Regions from separate parts of the Pseudomonas sp. P108 genome, predicted to be linked through region 3. Evidence: predicted binding sites of a transcription regulator. Region 3 holds the regulator's gene; each other region holds the start of a gene.

Region 1 (6,932 bases), 3.2 Mb from region 3:
AATCACGCACGAACTCTTCGCGCAGATCGTCGATGTAGATTTCTTTGACGCCCATGGCCTGAGCCTTGGCGCGGGCCGGCTCGACCTCTTCGCCTTGACCGAGATCAGCGGTGAAGGTCACCACTTCACAGTTATAAGTATCCTGCAGCCACTTGAGGATCACCGAAGTGTCCAGGCCGCCGGAATACGCCAGAACGACCTTGTTTACGTCCGCCATGCCATCACTCCACGGGGTTCTACGGAAAGCCGAGGAGTCTACCGCTCAAACGCGATAATTTACAGAGGCGCGACAGCTTAAGACGACAAAGCGACAGATTCTGTCGAGAGCGCGACGATGACCGGCGGGTCAGGAAGTCGCTGCAGTGCTGGCTGGTGTGCTCGCTTGAGGCGCAGGCGCGGGGCTGACCGGCGCCACGCGCGCCAGTTTCACATTGACCCGACGGTTCTTCGCGCGATTGGCCGCATTGGTGTTCGGCACAATGGGATATTGCTCGCCGTGGAAACGCACGGTGATCTGCGATTCCTGAATACCATTGGCCTTGAAGAAGTCGACGACAGCCAGCGCGCGGCGGCGCGACAGTTCGCGGTTGGTCAGGCGATTGCCGCTGTTGTCGGAATGGCCGTCGAGTTCGATGTGATTGACCGTCGGATCGGCTTTCATGAATTCGAGCATTACTTGCAGCCTGGCCTTGGCGGCGGCGTCGAGGTCAACGCCCTCGCCGGGGAAGCCGATCTGCGACTGTTTGATCTGGTCAAAATTCTGCGGCAGCAATTTCGCTACACACGTCTGGTAATCGTTGAAGGCTTTGCTGAATTTGACCGGCAGCAAGCGAACTTCCGAGACGCGGCCGTCGCCCGAGGCACGGCGTACAACCGGGCTACGGCCGTCCAGCAGGCCACTGATCAGACCACCGGCCTGAGACTGCGAGCTGTTGAACAATACGTTGCCGCTGCCGAGCCTGACGCTGCCCAGGTTGATGTCGCCACGGCCCGGCTGCCAAGGCGCCGCCGCCGCGAGCAAGGTCGCTGAACCGCCGCCAAGCATGGCGTTGTAGGCATTCAGACGAAATATCGCCTGCTCACCGGCCTTGCGCACGAACTCACCCGAGCCGAAATCAGTGATCGGCTGGGTCAGACGACATTCGAACTTGTCGCCGGCGACCGTCCACTCAATGTTCTCCAGACGGGTCTGGTACGTGAGCGCCATCGCGGGAAGGCTGGCAAACACACTGAGCAAGGCTAAATAACGCTGGCGCACGGGAGGCTCCATTGGCTTCTGAAACACAAAGACCGATTCACACTATGTTTACGGCATACCTACGGGATATCGGAAGGTTCCGGCAAAACTTGATAGCGAGTGCCTGCAAGAGTCTTTTCCGGTAGCATTCGCCTCAGTTTGACCCGCCTGGAATCCCCTCATGTCCGACCGCCTGACCCTGCTGCGTCCCGACGACTGGCACATTCATCTTCGCGATGGTGCCGTGTTGACCAATACCGTTGCCGATGTTGCGCGCACCTTTGGCCGCGCCATCATCATGCCCAACCTGGTACCTCCGGTGCGCAACGCCGCTGAAGCCGACGGCTATCGCCAGCGGATTCTCGCTGCCCGCCCGGCCGGCAGTCGCTTCGAGCCGCTGATGGTGCTGTACCTCACCGACCGCACCCAGCCCGAAGAAATCCGTGAGGCCAAGGCCAGCGGTTTTGTGCACGCCGCCAAGCTGTACCCGGCTGGCGCGACCACCAACTCCGATTCCGGGGTAACCAGCATCGACAAGATTTTTCCGGCGCTGGAAGCCATGGCCGAAGTCGGCATGCCGCTGTTGATCCACGGTGAAGTTACCCGTGGCGACGTCGACGTGTTCGACCGCGAAAAGATCTTTATCGATGAGCACATGCGCCGCGTGGTCGAGCGTTTTCCGACGCTGAAAGTGGTGTTTGAACACATCACCACCGGCGACGCCGTGCAGTTCGTCAACGAGGCTTCGGCCAACGTTGGCGCGACCATCACCGCGCATCACCTGCTCTACAACCGCAACCACATGCTGGTCGGCGGGATTCGGCCGCACTTCTATTGCCTGCCGATCCTCAAGCGCAACACGCATCAGGAAGCCCTGCTCGACGCCGCCACCAGTGGCAGCGCGAAGTTCTTCCTCGGCACCGATTCGGCGCCACACGCCCAGCATGCGAAGGAAGCCGCTTGCGGTTGCGCCGGCTGCTACACCGCGTACGCCGCCATCGAGATGTACGCCGAAGCCTTCGAACAGCGTAACGCGCTGGACAAGCTCGAAGCTTTCGCCAGCCTCAACGGCCCGCGTTTCTACGGCCTGCCGGCGAACTCCGATCGCATCACCCTGGTTCGTGAAGAATGGACCGCCCCAACCAGCCTGCCGTTTGGCGAGCTGACCGTTATCCCGCTGCGCGCCGGTGAAAAACTGCGCTGGCGCCTGCTGGAGGAACACGCGTGAGTGAAGACCATTTCGACGACGAACTGGACGGTCAAAGTGGTGGTGGCGGTTCCCGTCACCCAATGGCAGCACGCTTTCGCGGCTACCTGCCGGTAGTCGTCGACGTAGAAACCGGTGGCTTCAACTCGGCCACCGATGCGTTGCTGGAGATTGCCGCGACCACCATCGCCATGGATGAAAAGGGTTTCGTTTACCCGGATCACACCTACTTCTTCCGCGTTGAGCCGTTCGAAGGCGCCAACATTGAAGCGGCAGCGCTGGAGTTCACCGGGATCAAGCTCGATCACCCGCTGCGCATGGCCGTCAGCGAAGAAACCGCACTGACCGACATCTTCCGTGGCATTCGCAAAGCGTTGAAGGCCAATGGCTGCAAACGCGCTATTCTCGTTGGTCACAACAGCAGCTTCGACCTTGGCTTCCTCAACGCGGCCGTTGCGCGTCTGGACATGAAGCGCAACCCGTTCCACCCATTCTCCAGCTTCGACACCGCGACGCTGGCCGGTCTGGCGTACGGTCAAACCGTACTGGCAAAAGCCTGCCAGGCCGCCGACATCGATTTCGACGGTCGCGAGGCGCACTCGGCGCGTTACGACACCGAGAAAACCGCTGAGCTGTTCTGCGGCATCGTCAACCGCTGGAAACAGATGGGCGGCTGGGAAGATTTCGACGATTGATTGATGATCGTCGGGTAAATCCCGCACATGAAAAAACCGGCCACAGGGGCCGGTTTTTTTGTACCTCGACGTTGCGCCTTACAGGGCAGCAGCGTTCTCGGTCAGGTAGGCAGCAACGCCTTCTGGCGAAGCGTTCATGCCTTTGTCGCCTTTTTTCCAGTTGGCAGGGCAGACTTCGCCGTGCTCTTCGTGGAATTGCAGAGCGTCGACCAGACGGATCAGCTCTTCCATGTTACGGCCCAGCGGCAGGTCGTTGATGATCTGCGAGCGGACAACGCCTTTGTCGTCGATCAGGAACGCGCCACGGAAAGCCACGCCGCCTTCGGATTCAACGTCGTAAGCCTTGGCGATGTCGTGCTTCATGTCGGCAGCCATGGTGTATTTCACCTGGCCGATACCGCCATTGTTCACTGGAGTGTTGCGCCATGCGTTGTGAGTGAAGTGCGAGTCGATCGACACAGCGATCACTTCAACGTTGCGTGCCTTGAAGTCAGCCATGCGGTTGTCCAGAGCGATCAGCTCGGAAGGGCAGACGAAGGTGAAGTCCAGTGGGTAGAAGAACACCAGGCCGTATTTGCCTTTGATGGCCGAGGACAGGGTGAAGCTGTCAACGATCTCGCCATTGCCGAGTACGGCCGGGACGGTGAAGTCAGGGGCTTGTTTGCCTACGAGTACGCTCATTGATATCTCCTGGTGTAAAAACTTGAAGTTCAGGGTTCGCGCCAGCCTGCCACCCTCAGGCGACAGCCCTGTGACACGAACCCCCTTCGCAAGGGCCGACCATCATACACTGCGAATTTGGCCTGTCCTTAACGGTTTTTTAAAGCAGGCGCAGAACGGCGCTGCATTTACGGGGCCAGGCAAATCGCCAGTAATCACCGTTCGTCAGTCACCGCGCTCAATCGGCTAAAGCCTTCCGAAAGCACTTTGACAATCATTCTCGTTAACATTAAGATCCATCGCAATTGAGTCACAACCAGCGACGGTTCTCACTTATGTATGTTTGTCTCTGCACTGGCGTCACCGACGGACAGATCCGCGAAGCGATCTATGAAGGTTGCTGCAGCTATAAAGAAGTCCGCCAGGCCACCGGCGTCGCCAGCCAATGCGGCAAATGTGCCTGCCTTGCCAAGGAAGTCGTACGCGAAACCCTGACCAAGCTGCAAACCGCTCAGGCCGCGATCCCCTATCCGGTAGAATTTACTGCTGCGTAATAACACCCCATTTCAAAGAACCGGACTTATGTCCGGTTTTTTTATGCCTGTAAATCAATTGCTTAGGCTCCAGACGCGGAACACAAACATTCTTATTCCGATTAATTTTCATATATTATTCAATAACTTAGGTTTGACACTTATAAGTACGAAGCTCAAACTCTGCCGTATATACAGCTATTACAGGGCAGGACTCCGATCATGAAAGGCGACATTACAGTCATCCAGCATCTCAACAAGATCCTTGCCAATGAGCTGGTCGCGATCAATCAGTACTTCCTGCATGCGCGCATGTATGAAGATTGGGGTCTGAACAAGCTCGGCAAGCACGAATACAAAGAATCCATCGACGAGATGAAGCACGCGGACAAGCTGATCAAGCGCATCCTGTTCCTCGAGGGCCTGCCGAACGTGCAGGATCTGGGCAAGCTGCACATCGGCGAGCACACCAAGGAAATGCTGGAGTGCGACCTGCGTATCGAGAAGACCGGCCACGCTGACCTGAAGACCGCGATCGCGCATTGCGAGACCGTCGGTGACTTCGGTAGCCGTGAACTGCTTGAAGACATTCTCGAATCCGAAGAAGAACATATCGACTGGCTCGAAACCCAACTGGGCCTGATCGATAAAGTCGGTCTTGAGAACTATCTGCAATCGCAGATGGGCGAAGAGTAGGAGCTGCCGAAGGCTGCGATCTTTTCAGATTGCACCGGCAACTTGCAGTAACTTTTCGAACGCACTAAAAAGCCCCGCCCTCTTTCGAGTGGCGGGGCTTTTTATTGGCTGGAGATCAAAAGATCGCAGCCTCGTTTCACTCGACAGCTCCTACACCAGCAGCTGTCGCATGAAACCTGGTCAATCAGGCTTCGGACTTGTTCGCCGCTGCCGCTTCAACAGCCGACTTGATGGTGCTTTGCAGCGAACCGTCTGCAGCCATCTCGGTCATGATGTCGCTACCGCCGACCAGCTCACCGCCGACCCACAGTTGCGGGAAAGTCGGCCAGTTGGCGTATTTAGGCAGGTTGGCGCGGATTTCCGGGTTCTGCAGGATGTCCACGTACGCAAACTTTTCGCCACACGCCATCACAGCCTGTGCAGCTTTCGCAGAGAAGCCGCACTGCGGGGCATTCGGCGAGCCTTTCATGTAAAGCAGAATGGTGTTGTTGGCAATCTGCTCTTTAATCGTTTCGATGATATCCATGGAGCACCTCGGCTGAACTTTCCGACTCATGGGTCGGCACGGTGACGCATTGTAACGGAATCCCGAGCGCCATGCTCGGTCTCCCCGACAGTCATGCTCAAGCCGCCGCCACCGTCACCGGCACGCCATTCAACGCCGCATTGCCGGACAACTCGTCGAGCTGACATTCATCAGTCAGGTCGTTCGCGCTCGAGCCCGGCTGACTACTGGCAATCGCCATCTGCACGCCTGGCCGTGCATGACCCCAGCCATGCGGCAGGCTGACCACACCTCTCATCATGTCGAGGCTGCCGAGCACTTCGACTTCGATTTGCCCGACCCGCGAACTGACGCGCACCCATTGACCATCGTTGAGCCCGCGGCTGGCAAGATCGTCCGGGTGCATCAGCAACTGATGGCGCGGCTTGCCTTTCACCAGACGGTGATAGTTGTGCATCCACGAATTGTTGCTGCGTACGTGGCGACGGCCAATCATCAACAGTTCATCTGCAGCGGGCGCCTGCAACGCGGCGAAGCGTACGAGGTCAGCGAGAATCTCTGGCGGCGCAGCCTGCACATGTTGGTTCGGTGTTTTCAGGCGCGAGGCCAGATTCGCTTTCAACGCGCCCAGATCAATACCATGGGGATGATCGAACAGCGTCGCCAACGAGAGTTTCTGCTCGGAGGCGTCACCGTACAGGCCCATGCGCAAGCCCATGTCGATCATCTTCGCCGGCGGCATGGTCGGCTTCAGCTCTTTACCGGTCTTCTCGGCAAAGGCCTTGGCCAGGCCAACAAAAATCTCCCAGTCATGCAGCGCGCCTTCAGGCTTGGCGAGAATTGCACGATTGAAGCGAGTCACGTTACGTACCGCGAACAGGTTAAACGTGGTGTCGTAGTGATCATTCTCCAGCGCCGAGGTCGACGGCAGGATCAAGTCGGCGTAACGCGTGGTTTCGTTGATGTAGAGGTCAATGCTGACCATGAACTCCAGGCCGTCCAGCGCTTGTTCCAGTTGCCGCCCGTTCGGCGTCGACAACACCGGATTGCCGGCCACAGTGATCAGCGCACGGATCTGCCCCTCGCCTTCGGTGAGCATTTCTTCGGCCAGCGCCGAGACCGGCAACTCTCCGCCGTATTCAGGACGACCCGAGACACGGCTTTGCCATTTGTTGAAATGCCCGCCCGAGGTCGATGCCACCAGGTCCACGGCGGGTTCGGTGCATAACGCGCCGCCTACCCGGTCGAGATTGCCGGTGACCAGATTGATCAACTGCACCACCCAGTGGCACAGCGTGCCAAAGGCCTGGGTTGAAACCCCCATGCGGCCGTAGCAAACCGCACTCGGCGCGGCAGCGAAGTCGCGGGCCAGTTGACGGATCTGTCCGGCAGGCACGGC
Region 2 (6,932 bases), 1.7 Mb from region 3:
CCGGCAAACGCGCCACTGCTGGCGTGCTGCGCGATGATCGAAAGCCTCTTGGCCGGCAACATCAATTGGCTGCGTCCCAGCCGCAGCGACCATGGTTTGACGGCGCGTGTGCTGCACGCGTTAGTGCAGTGCGACCCCAGCGATCAGCTGCGCTATCACGTCGCCGTGCTGCCGGTGGCAACAGAGCAGATCGGTCGCTTGTGCAAAATGGCCAACGGCGTATCGGCGTGGGGTGGCGAAGCGGCGCTGCAAGCGATCCGCCAACAGCTGCCACCCGGTTGTCGCTGGATTGACTGGGGGCACCGCATCAGTTTTGCCTATCTGACGCCGGACGCAGCCTCGCCGCAGGCACTGGAGGCGATCGTCGATGAGGTATGTCGACTGGATCAACAGGCCTGCTCCAGCCCGCAGTGGCTATTGGTCGACAGCGATGATCCCATCGTTCTTGAGGACATCGGCTGCGCATTGGCCAAAGCGTTCGAGCGGCGTGCCGAGCACTGGCCGGCGCTGGTCCCGACCGTGCAGGAAGCCAGCGAAATCAGCAGCCACGGCATGATGACGCGTTTGAGCAGGAGTTTTTCCGGAGTCACGGCGCAGGTCTGGAGTGCGCCGGGCTGGCGCGTTGTCTGGAGCCACAATGAGATGCTCGCGCCCTCGCCGCTGTTTCGCACGCTGCTGCTCAAACCGCTGCCACGCGAGCGCCTGTCGCAAACCCTGCTGCCTTGGCGCAACGTGTTGCAGAGCTGTGCGTTGGTGTGCAGCGAGGCACAGATCGCAGAACTGTCGCGGACACTGATTGCGGCGGGCGTCAGCCGAATTGCACCGATCGAGGCGATCCATGACGGCTATGACGGCGAACCCCACGACGGCGTTTACGCGCTGCAACGCCTGAGCCGCCGTGTGTCGGTGAGCGTCGCGGCGACGCAACTGCCCAGCCACATGACCCTTGATCCAACACCTTGTGCGCTGCCCCCGACGAACGTGCCGATCACCGACAAAGAAGCGTTTATCGCACGACCGACGACAGCGGCGGCGCAGCTGTTTTTCCGCTCCGGCGGCAGCAGCGGCACACCGGCGTTGTCGGGATTCAGTTACCACGATTTTCAACGGCAAATGCAGGCGACAGCCGATGGGTTGTTCGCGGCGGGGCTCGATCCGGCCCGCGACAAGGTGATAAACCTGTTTTTCAGTGGCGGTTTGTATGGCGGCTTTTTCAGTTTTGCCAAAGTCCTCGAACTGCTGGGCGCCACCCACCTGCCCATGGGCGCCCCCGCCGATGATGACTACAGCGATATTGCACAAGTAATCATCGAGCAGCGTGTGACTGTATTGATCGGCATGCCCAGCACCCTGCATCGCTTGTTCCTCAACGAACAGCAGCGTCTGAGCCGTTATGGCGCGATTGAAAAAGTGTTTCTCGGTGGTGAACACATCAGTGATCAGTGTCGTGAGCTATTGCAACGCTGCGGCGTCTCCAGCATTCGCTCGGCGGTGTACGGCAGTGTCGATGCGGGGCCATTCGGGCATGCCTGCGTCGCCACCGGCGATGGTGTGTTTCATCTGATGGACACCATCCAGCATCTGGAAATCGTTGCCCTGGAGGAGGACGTTGCGGTCGCCGACAATGAAATTGGCCGCTTGCTGTTCACCTCGAAAGCACGCGAGGGCCAACGGGTGCAACGTTATGAAGTCGGCGATACCGGTCGATGGCTGTCCGGCGCCTGCGCATGCGGACTGAATTCGCCGCGCTTCGAACTGCTGCAACGGCACGGCCGACTGTTGCGCATCGGCACCGATTTCATTTGCCTGAATGAACTCGCCGGGCACCTGCAAGCACCGTTTCAGTTGCACCTCGACCACGCCCCTGATGGTCTGGAGCGCTTGCTGATTCGCAGCTCCGGCGAGCCTGCCGACATCCTCGGCCGACTGCTGAACTACTCGACGCTGGCCGTTCTGCAGCGCACCGGACTGCTCACGGTTGAAGCGCAAACCTGCGAGCCGCAGCAGTTCTGCAGAAACCGACACAGCGGAAAAATCCCGTCAGTCATCGACGCGCGCCGTTAAGAGCACTATCGCCTACGGCGGCCATCATCCAGGACAACATCATGAACACAACACTTGAGTTAAACGCGCTGGTCGCTTTTGCCCGTGAACATTCAAAGTATTACGCCAGACATTTGCATCACGTTACAGCGCAGGTCAGCACACTGGATGAACTTCCGGTCATCGATCCGCAACACTACTGGGCAACCAGCCAGAACTTCGACCAATGGTCCGTACTGACATCAACGGTTGAGCGCGCACTGGTGTTCAAGACCGGAGGAACATCCAGCGCCGGTAAACTTTCGGCATTTACCCGCGAAGAATGGCAGACACTTGTAAAAGACTTTGGCAGCCATCTCGGCAATCAATTGAATCCCGGAGACCGGGTGGCAAATCTGTTCTTTGTTGGCGATCTGTATGCCAGTTTCATTTTTATCCATGACGCACTGGCGCAGGAAACGGCGGGTGTCACCGAGTACCCGTTTACCGGTGATGTCGACCCTTTTGTGCTGGCAGATTCCATCCATCAGCACCGGATCAACGTGCTGGCCGGTGTGCCCGCGCAATTGCTGGCGTTCGCCGGCGTGCTGGAGCGCCAGGCGCAAACGCTGGTTGAAGTCGAGACCATACTTTATGGCGGAGAAAGCCTGTTCGCCGGTCAATTGCAGTTATTGCAGCGGGTGTTTCCCAACGCGCGGATCGCCTCCATCGGCTACGCCAGTGTCGACGCTGGTTTCATCGGCGCCACAAGCCGCGATTGCGCCTTGGGTGAACACCGGATGCTGGCCAGCCACAGCCTGCTGGAAATCGTCGACGAACACACCGGAGAAGTGATCGAAGAATGCGACCGCAGCGGGCGACTGCTGATCACCAACCTCACCCGTCGGCTGATGCCATTGATTCGCTACCCCGTGGGCGACCTCGCCTGTTGGCGAGAGCCGGCCACGGCGGCCATGCGCAAGTTTGCCTTGCTGGGCCGCAGCGCAAGCAGTCAGCGCGTGCGGGTAAGCAGCCTGACCCTGCTGGTCGAGGACATCACCAGAATCGTCCAGCGCAGCACCGCCAGCGACGACTGGCAACTGGTCATCAGCCAATCGGCAAACGTCGATATCCTGCGTCTGAAGTGGGTGCCCGACGGACACAACGCCGAAAGCACTGACGCCGGAAAAACGCTGCACCGTGAGTTGATCGCGCATTACCCGCTGATTACGCAACTGTGCGTTGAGGGCCAACTTGAACTGCAGGTTGTCCATTGCACAACCGATGAACTCGCTCGACATCCGCGCTCCGGCAAGCGGCAACGAATCGTCGACCTGCGCATCTACGACACCCAACGCCCGGAGCAACGCCCATGGACGACTTGACGCTGCGCAGCTATCGAAGCACCGACGCCGGAGCTGTCAGCCGCCTGTTCCGGGAAATCTATGGTGATCACTACGTGCAGCCCCACGTGTATTTGCCGTTGATGATCAACCAGAACCATGGCGATGGGAGCTGGCATTCACTGGTGGCGCAGTCCGGCAAAAAAATCCTCGGTCACGCCACGTTATGCAGAAACCCCGGATCGTCCACGGCGGAACTGGCATTGAGCGTGGTCCATCCGTCGACCCGCGGGCAGAACATCGCCACGCAGTTGGGCTCTCGGCTATTGATCCATGCCCAGGCGCTGGGATGCCATGGCGTGACGATCAAACAGGTGACGCAGCATCCCTACACACAGCGCATGGCTGACAGGCTCGGTTTCTGCAGCAGCGGCTTGCTGCTCGACTATTGCCCCTCGCCGTTTGGCGAACCGCTGCCGGAGTCCATCGTCATCGGCTACACGCCGATTGATGGCTACCGACGACCGCTCCCGGCACTGCCATGGCCGCAAAGCTGTGCCAAGTTCATGGAGCATTTGTGCGGGGTATACGGGACACAGGACAAAGAGCCGCCCTGGGTGGGGCCGCAGATCCATGTCGAGCCCTGTACCGGGCGCTATGACGTCATGCTGAAAAAACTCGACAGCAGTCTGCTCAAGCAGCTTCAACGACTGCCTGCCCACTGGTTGCTCTCGATTCGGCTAAGACTTGCAAACGGATTTGCCTGTGCCGTGGAGAGCCTGACGGCGATGGGTTTCACCTTCACCGGGATTGCCCCGAATGACCGCTGCGCGGGTTGGCTGGCGTTGTTTCATCGGGGCTATCGCCCGCGCTCGCTGGAGTTACATTGCCCGCACATGCAGCGTTTGCATGATCAGGCGCAATCGCAAATCGCAGCGCACGCCAAGGAGGCGTCGCCGCCGTCTTGAGCAAGGGCCGGCCCATCGGTATCGCCCGTTCAAACCATGAACGGGCGACAACTGATCAGCTTACGCCTTGGCCTTGACGCCCTGATCGACCGGTTTAGGCGCGTTGCCATCACCATAGTTCTTCAGGTTCTGCAGGACGTAGATCGCTTTCTTGAACTCGGGAATCAGGTTTTTGCCGTAGGCATTGCCATTGAGACCATTGTTCTGGATCGCGTCGAGTTGGGTGGCGAAATATTCCAGTGCGTTGAATTTCGCGTCGATGTCTTTGGTCACGCCAAAACGGTCGAACTTGTCCCCGGCGGCTTTCAACGTGAACGAGGTGACCTCGGAGATCAACCCGCGGCTACGCAGCATCTCGCTCAGATTACCCAATTGTTTTACCGAAACATTCGCCGGATCGAAGCCCTTGATCGCTTTGCGCATACCCTGCTTGTCCATTTCGGCAGTGTTCAGCGCGTTGGGATCGTTGCCGACCATGTTGAGCATCTGCTGCACTTTGACGCTCTGGCTGACTTGTTTCTTTGCGCCGGTGTCGCGTACCAGAAGTCCTGCCTTGGCCTGCCAGCCGCCAACGTTACCGATCGTCATGAGAAGACTCCCTGTGAAAAACCATAAAAATTCCGTGGGCAATGCCATCAATGGCCGCGAGTATCAGCGGGCGAACTGATGGCACCAACCTCTTTCTGCACATTTTTACAATTCTTGTACATTCTCGATACAAAAGCAAAACAGCCCGTAAACCTTGACCCAGAGCTGTCATGCCAATGCAACGAAAATGACTTTTTCTCGCGATCAGGCACGTTAGCCACAGCACCTGTATCGGGTCTGATACCGACCAGTCATCGGCACCGGTGTTTTTTAGGACGCCAGTACCTAAAGGTTCCCGGCACATCGACGATACGCTGTGGATACCCGCACTGTTTTACCCCTGCCCCCTAATAAGAAACGCTGCTCAAGGACCGGTCTCCATGCCCGCATTCCGTACTATTTCGGCTCGCTACACGCTGTTTCTGGTTCTGTTCATCCTGCTGCTGTCGGTGTTGACCGTGGTCGGCATCAGCCAATTGGTTGCCCCCAAACTGCGTCAGACCGAAGAACAGGTGGTCCTCAACCGCATCGCCGAAGTGGCCGAGCAGATTCAGGGCGAGTTGAACAAAGTGCAGGCGCAACAGCGCAGCATCACCCAGACGATTCCGTTGCTCGATAGCGCCGCCATCGACACGGTGTTGCCAGGCCTGGTCGATCAGTACGGCGAGTTGAAGGTGTTCGGCGGCGGGATCTGGCCGCTGCCGGGGCAGCGTGAGGCTGGGCGCAACAAATTCAGCACGTTCTGGCACCGCGATGCCTCGGGCAAACTGGCGGTGAATACATTCTGGAACAGCGACGCTGCCCCCAACTATTACGACCAGAGCTGGTACAAGGGCGGTATGGCCACACCTCGCGGCCAATGTGCCTGGGCGGCCGCATACAAAGATGACGCCAGTGCCGAGCCACGCACCAACTGCGCCATGGCCATCCAGAAAAACGGCAGTGCCTGGGGCGTGTCGACCATCGACGTCACCCTCGGCTTTTTCAACGATCTGGTGGCGCGCAAGGAAAAAGACCTCAACGCCGAAATGCTCATCGTTGAAGCCGACGGCAAGATCATCAGTAACAGTTCACGCATCAGTGGCCCGATCGTGCTGAAGAACATCAGCGAACTGGCCGCCACTTCAACCTTTGCCAGCCAGGTCAAAGCCGGCCTGCAAAACCGCGATCAGGCTCAGCGCGTCGAGTTCGACAACAACGGTGATGCCAGCACCTTCTTCATGCGCCCGATTGAAGGCACGCCGTGGTTCCTCGCCACCGCCCTGCCGACAAAAATGCTCACGGCCCAGCGTGATGACGTCCTCAGCACCCTGAGCCTGTTGCAGATTCCGCTGGTGATCCTGCTGGTGCTGTTGCAGGTCTACGCGATTCGCCAGTTGGTGCAGCGCATGAAAGCGTTGAAGGCCAACATCGACTTGCTGTCCAGTGGCGATGCCGACCTGACCCGACGCATTACCATTCGTGCCGAAGATGAACTCGGCGCCATCGGCCATTCGGTCAATACCTTCATCGCCTATCTGCAAAACATGATCGGCGAAGTCACCCAGGCCACCGGGGCCATGGCGTCGAGCCTCGACAACCTGCAACGCACCTCGGCGCACACCAGCCAGATTCTGCTGCGTCACGCCTCGGAAACCGATCAGACCGTTACCGCCATCACCGAGATGAGTTCGACGGCAGAAAGCGTGGCGCAGAATGCCGCCGAAACCGCCGCGTTCACCCAGTGCGCCAATGAAAACGCCGACCGCTCGCGCGTGGTCGTAGGCGAAGCGACCAACAGTGTCGTGGCGCTGATTGACGAAGTGGCCAGCGCTACACATAAAGTCGAAAACATGCAGCAGGACGCCCAGCGCATCACCGAGATCCTCGGGGTCATCGGTGCGATTGCCGGCCAGACCAACCTGCTGGCGCTCAACGCCGCCATCGAAGCGGCACGTGCCGGTGAACAGGGCCGGGGCTTTGCCGTGGTTGCCGATGAAGTTCGTGCCCTCGCCGCCCGCACGCAGGCCAG
Region 3 (6,932 bases):
CGATGCGGGCAAGGTTTACGCCTTGCTGACCATCGGTGACGGTTTAGTGGCGCAATTGCCATCACTGTTGTTATCGACAGCGGCAGCGATCATGGTGACCCGTGCTTCCGGTTCGGAAGACATGGGCAAACAGATCAATCGCCAGATGTTCGCCTCGCCGAAAGCGCTGGCAGTGGCGGCCGGTCTGATGGCGGTCATGGGTCTAGTGCCGGGCATGCCGCACTTCTCGTTCCTGACCATGGCCGCGCTGGCTGCGGGCGGCGCGTACCTGTTCTGGAAGAAGCAGAACGTGGCCAAGGTCGTAGCGCTGGAAGAGGTCAAGCGCCAGCAGGAACTGCTGCCGTCGCCGGCTCGCGCCATGGAAACCAAGGAGCTGGGCTGGGACGACGTGACGCCAATCGACATGATCGGTCTGGAAGTCGGTTATCGCCTGATCCCGCTGGTGGATCGCAACCAGGGCGGGCAGTTGCTGGCGCGGATCAAGGGTGTGCGCAAGAAACTCTCGCAGGATCTGGGCTTCCTCATGCCGACCGTGCACATCCGCGACAACCTCGATCTGGCGCCAAGCGCCTATCGCCTGACCCTGATGGGGGTGATCCTCGCCGAAGCGGAGATCTATCCGGATCGTGAACTGGCGATCAACCCGGGTCAGGTCTACGGCACGCTCAACGGTATCAACGCCAAAGATCCGGCTTTCGGCCTGGAAGCGGTGTGGATCGAAATCAGCCAGCGCGCGCAGGCACAATCGCTCGGTTACACCGTGGTCGACGCCAGCACCGTGGTTGCGACGCACTTGAACCAGATTCTGTACAAGCACTCCAGTGAGCTGATCGGCCACGAAGAAGTGCAGCAACTCATGCAATTGCTGGCCAAAAGCTCGCCGAAACTGGCAGAAGAGCTGGTGCCGGGCGTGGTCACGTTGTCGCAGTTGCTCAAAGTGCTGCAAGCGCTGCTCGCTGAACACGTACCGGTGCGCGATATCCGCAGCATTGCCGAAGCCATCGCCAACAACGCCGCGAAGAGTCAAGATACCGCCGCGTTGGTGGCCGCTGTGCGGGTCGGCGTATCGCGCGCCATCGTCCAAAGCATTGTAGGCACTGAGTCCGAGCTGCCTGTGATCACCTTGGAACCAAGGTTGGAACAAATATTGCTCAATAGTCTGCAGAAGGCAGGACAAGGCTCGGAAGAGGGCGTTCTGCTGGAGCCAAGCATGGCCGAGAAGCTGCAGCGCTCGCTCATCGAAGCGGCGCAGCGTCAGGAAATGCAAGGTCAGCCGGTGATCCTGTTGGTCGCTGGCCCGATCCGCGCGATGCTCTCGCGCTTTGGCCGCCTCGCAGTCCCTGGGCTGCATGTGCTGGCCTACCAGGAAATACCGGACAACAAGCAAGTGACCATCGTTGCGACAGTAGGGCCCAACGGCTGAGGTAGTGGTTTATGCAAGTTAAGCGTTTCTTTGCCGCCGATATGCGTCAGGCCATGAAGCTGGTTCGTGATGAGCTGGGCGCTGATGCCGCCATCATTGGCAACCGCCGCATTGCTGGCGGTGTCGAGCTGACGGCGGCACTGGATTACAAATTGTCGGCGCTGGCGCCACGGGTTCCGAACATGGAACTCGAAGACGAGCTGCGCAAGACCCAGTCGCGCATCGTCACCGCCCAGGCCGAACTGAGCCTGCGTGGCGAAGCCGACGGCAACAGCAATCGCCAGATCTTCGCCGGGCTGCCGTTGACCGCTGGCCTGCCGCTGACTGCCGCTGAACCGCTGAGCGAGCCGACTTACGCTGCTCCAGCGCGTCCGGCCCCGGCGCCTGCGCAGTCTTCTGGCGGCGTTGATCCGCGTGCACTGGATTCGATGCGCTTTGAATTGAACAGCCTGCGTGAGCTGATGGAAGTTCAGCTCGGCACCCTGGCCTGGAATCAGTTGCAAGGCAGCCGTCCGGCGCAAGCCAACCTGTATCGCCGTCTGCAACGTATCGGTCTGTCCGGCCCGTTGTCGCGCGATCTGCTGGCGATGATCACTGACATCGAAGAGCCGCGTCAGGCCTGGCGCATGCTGCTTGCGCACCTGGCGCGGATGATTGCCGTACCGGAAGTCGAGCCGCTGGAAGAGGGCGGTGTGATTGCCATGGTCGGCCCGGCCGGCATGGGCAAGACCACCACGCTGGCCAAGCTGGCCGCGCGTTATGTGCTGAAATACGGCGCGCAGAATGTCGCGCTGGTGAGCATGGACAGCTTCCGCATCGGTGCGCAGGAACAGCTGAAGACGCTGGGCCGCATTCTCAATGTGCCGGTGACTCACGTCGATCCGGGCCAATCGCTGGTGCAAGCGCTGGATCCACTGCTGCGCAAACGCGTGGTATTGATCGATACTGCCGGCCTGCAAGCCAGTGATCCGGCCCTGCGCATGCAGCTCGAAAGTCTGGCCGGGCGTGGCATTCGTTCAAAAAATTATCTGGTCTTGGCAACCACCAGCCAGAAACAGGTTCTAACCGCCGCTTATCACAGTTACAAGCGTTGCGGGCTTGCCGGCTGCATCCTGACTAAACTGGATGAAACGGCCAGCCTTGGCGAAGTGTTGAGCCTGGCGATCAGTCATGAATTGCCGGTCGCGTACCTGACCGATGGCCCACGGATTCCGGATGATTTGCATCTGCCGCGCCGTCATCAACTGGTCAGCCGCGCCGTCAGCGTGCAAATGCAGGAAGAACCCAGCGAAGAAGCCATGGCTGACATGTTCGCTGATATCTATCACAGCCCGACCAAGCAGGTAGGCTGAGGTATTCATGAACAGTTTTTGTACCTACATCGATGGTCTGCCATGCATTGTTCCGGTTGTGAACGCGCAGCCAGTAATGTGGCCTCCGTCTATGCAAGACAAGGTAAAGAAATAACATGGGCAGCATGCATCCCGTACAGGTGATCGCGGTGACCGGCGGCAAAGGTGGCGTCGGCAAGACTAACGTGTCAGTGAACTTGTCTCTGGCGCTGGCAGAGCTTGGCCGTCGGGTCATGCTGCTGGACGCCGATCTGGGACTGGCGAACGTCGACGTTTTGTTGGGTCTGACCCCTAAACGCACATTGGCCGACGTGATCGAAGGCCGCTGCGAATTGCGCGACGTGCTGTTGCAAGGCCCCGGTGGCATTCGCATCGTCCCGGCCGCGTCCGGCACGCAGAGCATGGTGCACCTGAGCCCGGCGCAACATGCCGGTCTGATTCAGGCGTTCAGCGACATCGGCGACAATCTCGACGTACTGGTGATCGACACCGCTGCGGGTATTGGTGACTCGGTAGTCAGTTTCGTACGCGCAGCGCAAGAAGTGTTGCTGGTGGTCTGCGACGAGCCGACCTCGATCACCGACGCCTACGCGCTGATCAAATTGCTCAACCGCGATTACGGCATGAACCGCTTCCGCGTCCTCGCCAACATGGCGCAGAGCCCGCAGGAAGGGCGCAACCTGTTCGCCAAGTTGACCAAGGTCACGGATCGCTTCCTTGACGTGGCCCTACAATACGTCGGCGCCGTGCCTTACGACGAAAGCGTGCGTAAAGCGGTGCAGAAGCAGCGTGCGGTGTACGAAGCCTTCCCGCGTTCCAAGTGCGCACTGGCGTTCAAGGCGATCGCGCAGAAGGTCGACACCTGGCCGCTGCCCGCCAATCCGCGTGGCCACCTTGAGTTTTTCGTCGAGCGCCTCGTGCAGCAAACGGCAGGGCCCGTGCTATGACCGCAAGCGGTATGAACTACTACAAGAAGTCGGCACGTGACGCGCAGTACGAACTGATCGAGCGTTACGCGCCACTGGTCAAACGCATTGCCTACCACTTGCTGGCACGCTTGCCGGCGAGTGTGCAGGTCGAAGACCTGATCCAGGCCGGGATGATCGGCCTGCTCGAAGTCTCGACCAAATATGACGCCAGCAAAGGCGCCAGTTTCGAAACGTACGCGGGCATTCGAATCCGCGGCGCGATGCTCGACGAAGTGCGCAAAGGGGACTGGGCGCCACGCTCGGTTCACCGCAATACCCGTATGGTCAGCGACGCAATTCGCTCAATTGAAGCTAAAACCGGCCGTGATGCTAAAGATCACGAGGTTGCGGCCGAACTCCAATTGAGTCTCGACGATTACTACGGGATTTTGAATGACACCTTGGGCAGCCGCCTGTTCAGTTTCGACGACCTGCTGCAGGACGGCGAACACGAAGGGCTGCACGAGGATGGCGCGAGTGCTCATCTTGAGCCGTCACGCGATCTGGAAGATGAACGTTTCCAGGCTGCGTTGGCGGACGCGATTGCCAATTTGCCGGAGCGTGAGCGACTGGTGTTGGCGCTGTACTACGACGAAGAGCTGAACCTCAAGGAGATCGGTGAAGTCCTTGGCGTCAGTGAATCGCGGGTCAGCCAGTTACACAGCCAGTGCGCGGCCCGTTTGCGGGGGCGTTTGGGGGAGTGGCGAGCGCGCTGAAGGCAGTGTGGGGACACTGCGAACGAGGCTGGTGCGGTGATGAACGGCACCGGTCTTGCTCTGTTGTGCTCCAGACAGTCTTCGAGTGCTGCGCCGATTGATTGAAGTGGCGCGTCCAGGTGCTGGGCGCGTTTAAGACTGCTTGGAGGTCGAATTGAACAAAGACATGAAAATCCTCATCGTTGATGACTTCTCAACGATGCGGCGGATCATCAAGAACCTGCTGCGTGATCTTGGGTTCACCAACACCGTCGAGGCTGACGATGGCGTCACTGCCATTCCGGTGCTCAACAGCGGCAGCATCGACTTTCTGGTAACGGACTGGAACATGCCGGGCATGACCGGTATCGACCTGCTGCGTCACGTGCGTGCCGATGAAAAACTCAAGCACTTGCCGGTGTTGATGGTGACGGCTGAAGCCAAGCGCGAGCAGATCATTGAAGCCGCTCAGGCCGGTGTAAACGGCTACGTAGTCAAACCTTTCACGGCTCAGGCGTTGAAAGACAAAATCGAGAAGATTTTCGAACGCATCGGCTGATGAACGCGCGGGGGAGCTATGGAGCATAACGAATCTTCACAGGGCGATTTCGAGTCGACCCTGAAAAAACACGCGGTCGAACTGGTCGAAAGCCTTGAAAAAGGCAGGTTCGGTGACGCTGTGCAACTGATCCATGAGCTCAATCAGACCCGTGACCGTGGCCTGTACCAGGAAGTGGGCAAGCTCACACGTGAACTGCACAGTGCGATCGTCAACTTCCAGATCGACCCGAACATGCCGCAGGCCGAGGAAGTGTCGCAAATCACCGACGCCACCGAACGCCTGGGCTATGTGGTCAAGCTGACAGAGGCCGCGGCCAACCGCACCATGGATCTGGTGGAAAGCGCCACGCCGGTGGTCAACAGTCTGGCTGATGAAGCGCAGACGTTGAGCGCCGATTGGGGTCGTTTCATGCGTCGCGAGGTCGGGGCTGAAGAGTTCCGCGAACTGGCGCGCCGGGTCGACGGTTTTCTGTCACGCAGCAGCACGGACAACCGTGCGGTGTCGAGCAATCTCAACGACATCCTGCTGGCCCAGGATTACCAGGACCTGACCGGTCAGGTGATCAAGCGTGTGACCCAACTGGTCACCGAAGTCGAAAGCAATTTGCTCAAACTCGTGCTCATGGCCAGTCAGGTTGACCGCTTTGCGGGCATCGAACATGACCGCGCCGCGATGCTTGCAGAAAAAGATCCACAAAAACATCTCTCGCAGGGTGAAGGTCCGCAGATTCATGCCGATAAACGAGAAGACGTTGTGTCCGGTCAGGACGATGTGGACGATTTGTTATCCAGCCTTGGATTCTAGTGTTTTGGAATTTTAGGTTTTTTGGGTTTTTAGACCTGTAGGAGCACCCCATTAATGAGCTTCGGCGCCGATGAAGAGATCCTTCAGGATTTCCTGGTTGAGGCCGGCGAGATTCTTGAGCAACTGTCCGAACAACTGGTCGAGCTGGAAAGCCGCCCGGATGACGCAGATCTGCTCAACGCAATTTTTCGCGGTTTCCACACTGTAAAAGGGGGCGCCGGCTTCCTTCAGCTCAATGAGCTGGTGGAGTGCTGTCACATCGCCGAAAACGTGTTCGACATCCTGCGCAAGGGTGAACGTCGCGTTGATGCAGAACTGATGGACGTTGTTCTCGAAGCACTGGACGCGGTGAACAGCATGTTCACTGAGGTTCGTGAGCGTGCTCCGATCACCGCCGCCACCCCGGAACTGCTGGCCGCCCTGGCGCGTCTGGCCGAACCGCAATCGGCGGACGCCGCCCCGGCTTCGCCAGTGGCCGAGATGATCGAAGAACTCGTCGTTGAAGGCGACGCGTCGGGCGACATCACCGATAACGAATTCGAACAGCTGCTGGATTCGCTGAACGCCGTCAAGGCCGAAGCCGAAGCCCCGGCCGCTGCTGCACCTGCGCAAACGGCCAATGAAGCAGCGAGCGATGAAATCACCGATGCCGAGTTCGAGTCGTTGCTTGATCAGTTGCACGGCAAAGGTCAGTTCGCGGTGGACGCAGTTGCACCAGCGGTGGCAGCCCCTGCGGCACCGGCCAAGGGCGACAGCTCTGACATCACCGACGACGAATTCGAAGCCCTGCTCGATCAGTTGCACGGCAAGGGCAACTTTGCCGTCGATGCGCTGGAGTCGGCGATTGCTTCGGCACCGGCGCCGGCTGCTCCAGCGGCCGCCGCTGCCGGCAGTGATCTGATCAGCGATCACGAGTTCGAATCGCTGCTCGACGAATTGCACGGTAAAGGCAAGTTCTCCGAAGTCGGCACCGCTGCTGCTGGCAGTGCTTCGACCGTCGCCACGCCTGCTGCCAAGGCACCGGCCGCTGCTGCAGCGCCCAAGCCTGCCGCCAAGCCTGAGCCGAAAGCCGAAGCGCCAAAACCGGCTGCCGCTGCTGCACCGGCTCCGGCCCGTGCTGCGCCGACA

What was found. Region 3 encodes FliA, which starts transcription of late flagellar genes. Its sites were predicted from a motif close to CTAAAGTTTNNNNNNNNNNNGCCGNTAA; they were not measured.
Region 1: a site for FliA is predicted at 1,325-1,352, ahead of QOM10_RS23345 (flagellar protein MotY). Genes of this name have one in related genera too.
Region 2: a site for FliA is predicted at 5,207-5,234, ahead of QOM10_RS15915 (methyl-accepting chemotaxis protein). Genes of this name have one in related genera too.

The regions. Positions count from the first base shown of each region.
Region 1 is NZ_CP126691.1:5,310,973-5,317,904, forward strand. Features, by position in the region: gene QOM10_RS23340 (argininosuccinate synthase) at 1-217, opposite strand, end outside; gene QOM10_RS23345 (flagellar protein MotY) at 347-1,258, opposite strand; gene pyrC (dihydroorotase) at 1,419-2,465, shown strand; gene rnt (ribonuclease T) at 2,462-3,139, shown strand; gene QOM10_RS23360 (peroxiredoxin) at 3,218-3,820, opposite strand; gene QOM10_RS23365 (bacterioferritin-associated ferredoxin) at 4,135-4,353, shown strand; gene bfr (bacterioferritin) at 4,555-5,028, shown strand; gene grxD (Grx4 family monothiol glutaredoxin) at 5,213-5,554, opposite strand; gene QOM10_RS23380 (molybdopterin oxidoreductase family protein) at 5,652-6,932, opposite strand, start outside.
Region 2 is NZ_CP126691.1:3,621,293-3,628,224, forward strand. Features, by position in the region: gene QOM10_RS15895 (acyl-CoA reductase) at 1-2,064, shown strand, start outside; gene QOM10_RS15900 (phenylacetate--CoA ligase family protein) at 2,106-3,407, shown strand; gene QOM10_RS15905 (GNAT family N-acetyltransferase) at 3,395-4,333, shown strand; gene QOM10_RS15910 (hypothetical protein) at 4,394-4,921, opposite strand; gene QOM10_RS15915 (methyl-accepting chemotaxis protein) at 5,302-6,932, shown strand, end outside.
Region 3 is NZ_CP126691.1:1,885,997-1,892,928, forward strand. Features, by position in the region: gene flhA (flagellar biosynthesis protein FlhA) at 1-1,423, shown strand, start outside; gene flhF (flagellar biosynthesis protein FlhF) at 1,435-2,775, shown strand; gene fleN (flagellar synthesis regulator FleN) at 2,892-3,722, shown strand; gene fliA (RNA polymerase sigma factor FliA) at 3,719-4,459, shown strand; gene QOM10_RS08300 (chemotaxis response regulator CheY) at 4,626-4,997, shown strand; gene QOM10_RS08305 (protein phosphatase CheZ) at 5,016-5,804, shown strand; gene QOM10_RS08310 (chemotaxis protein CheA) at 5,859-6,932, shown strand, end outside.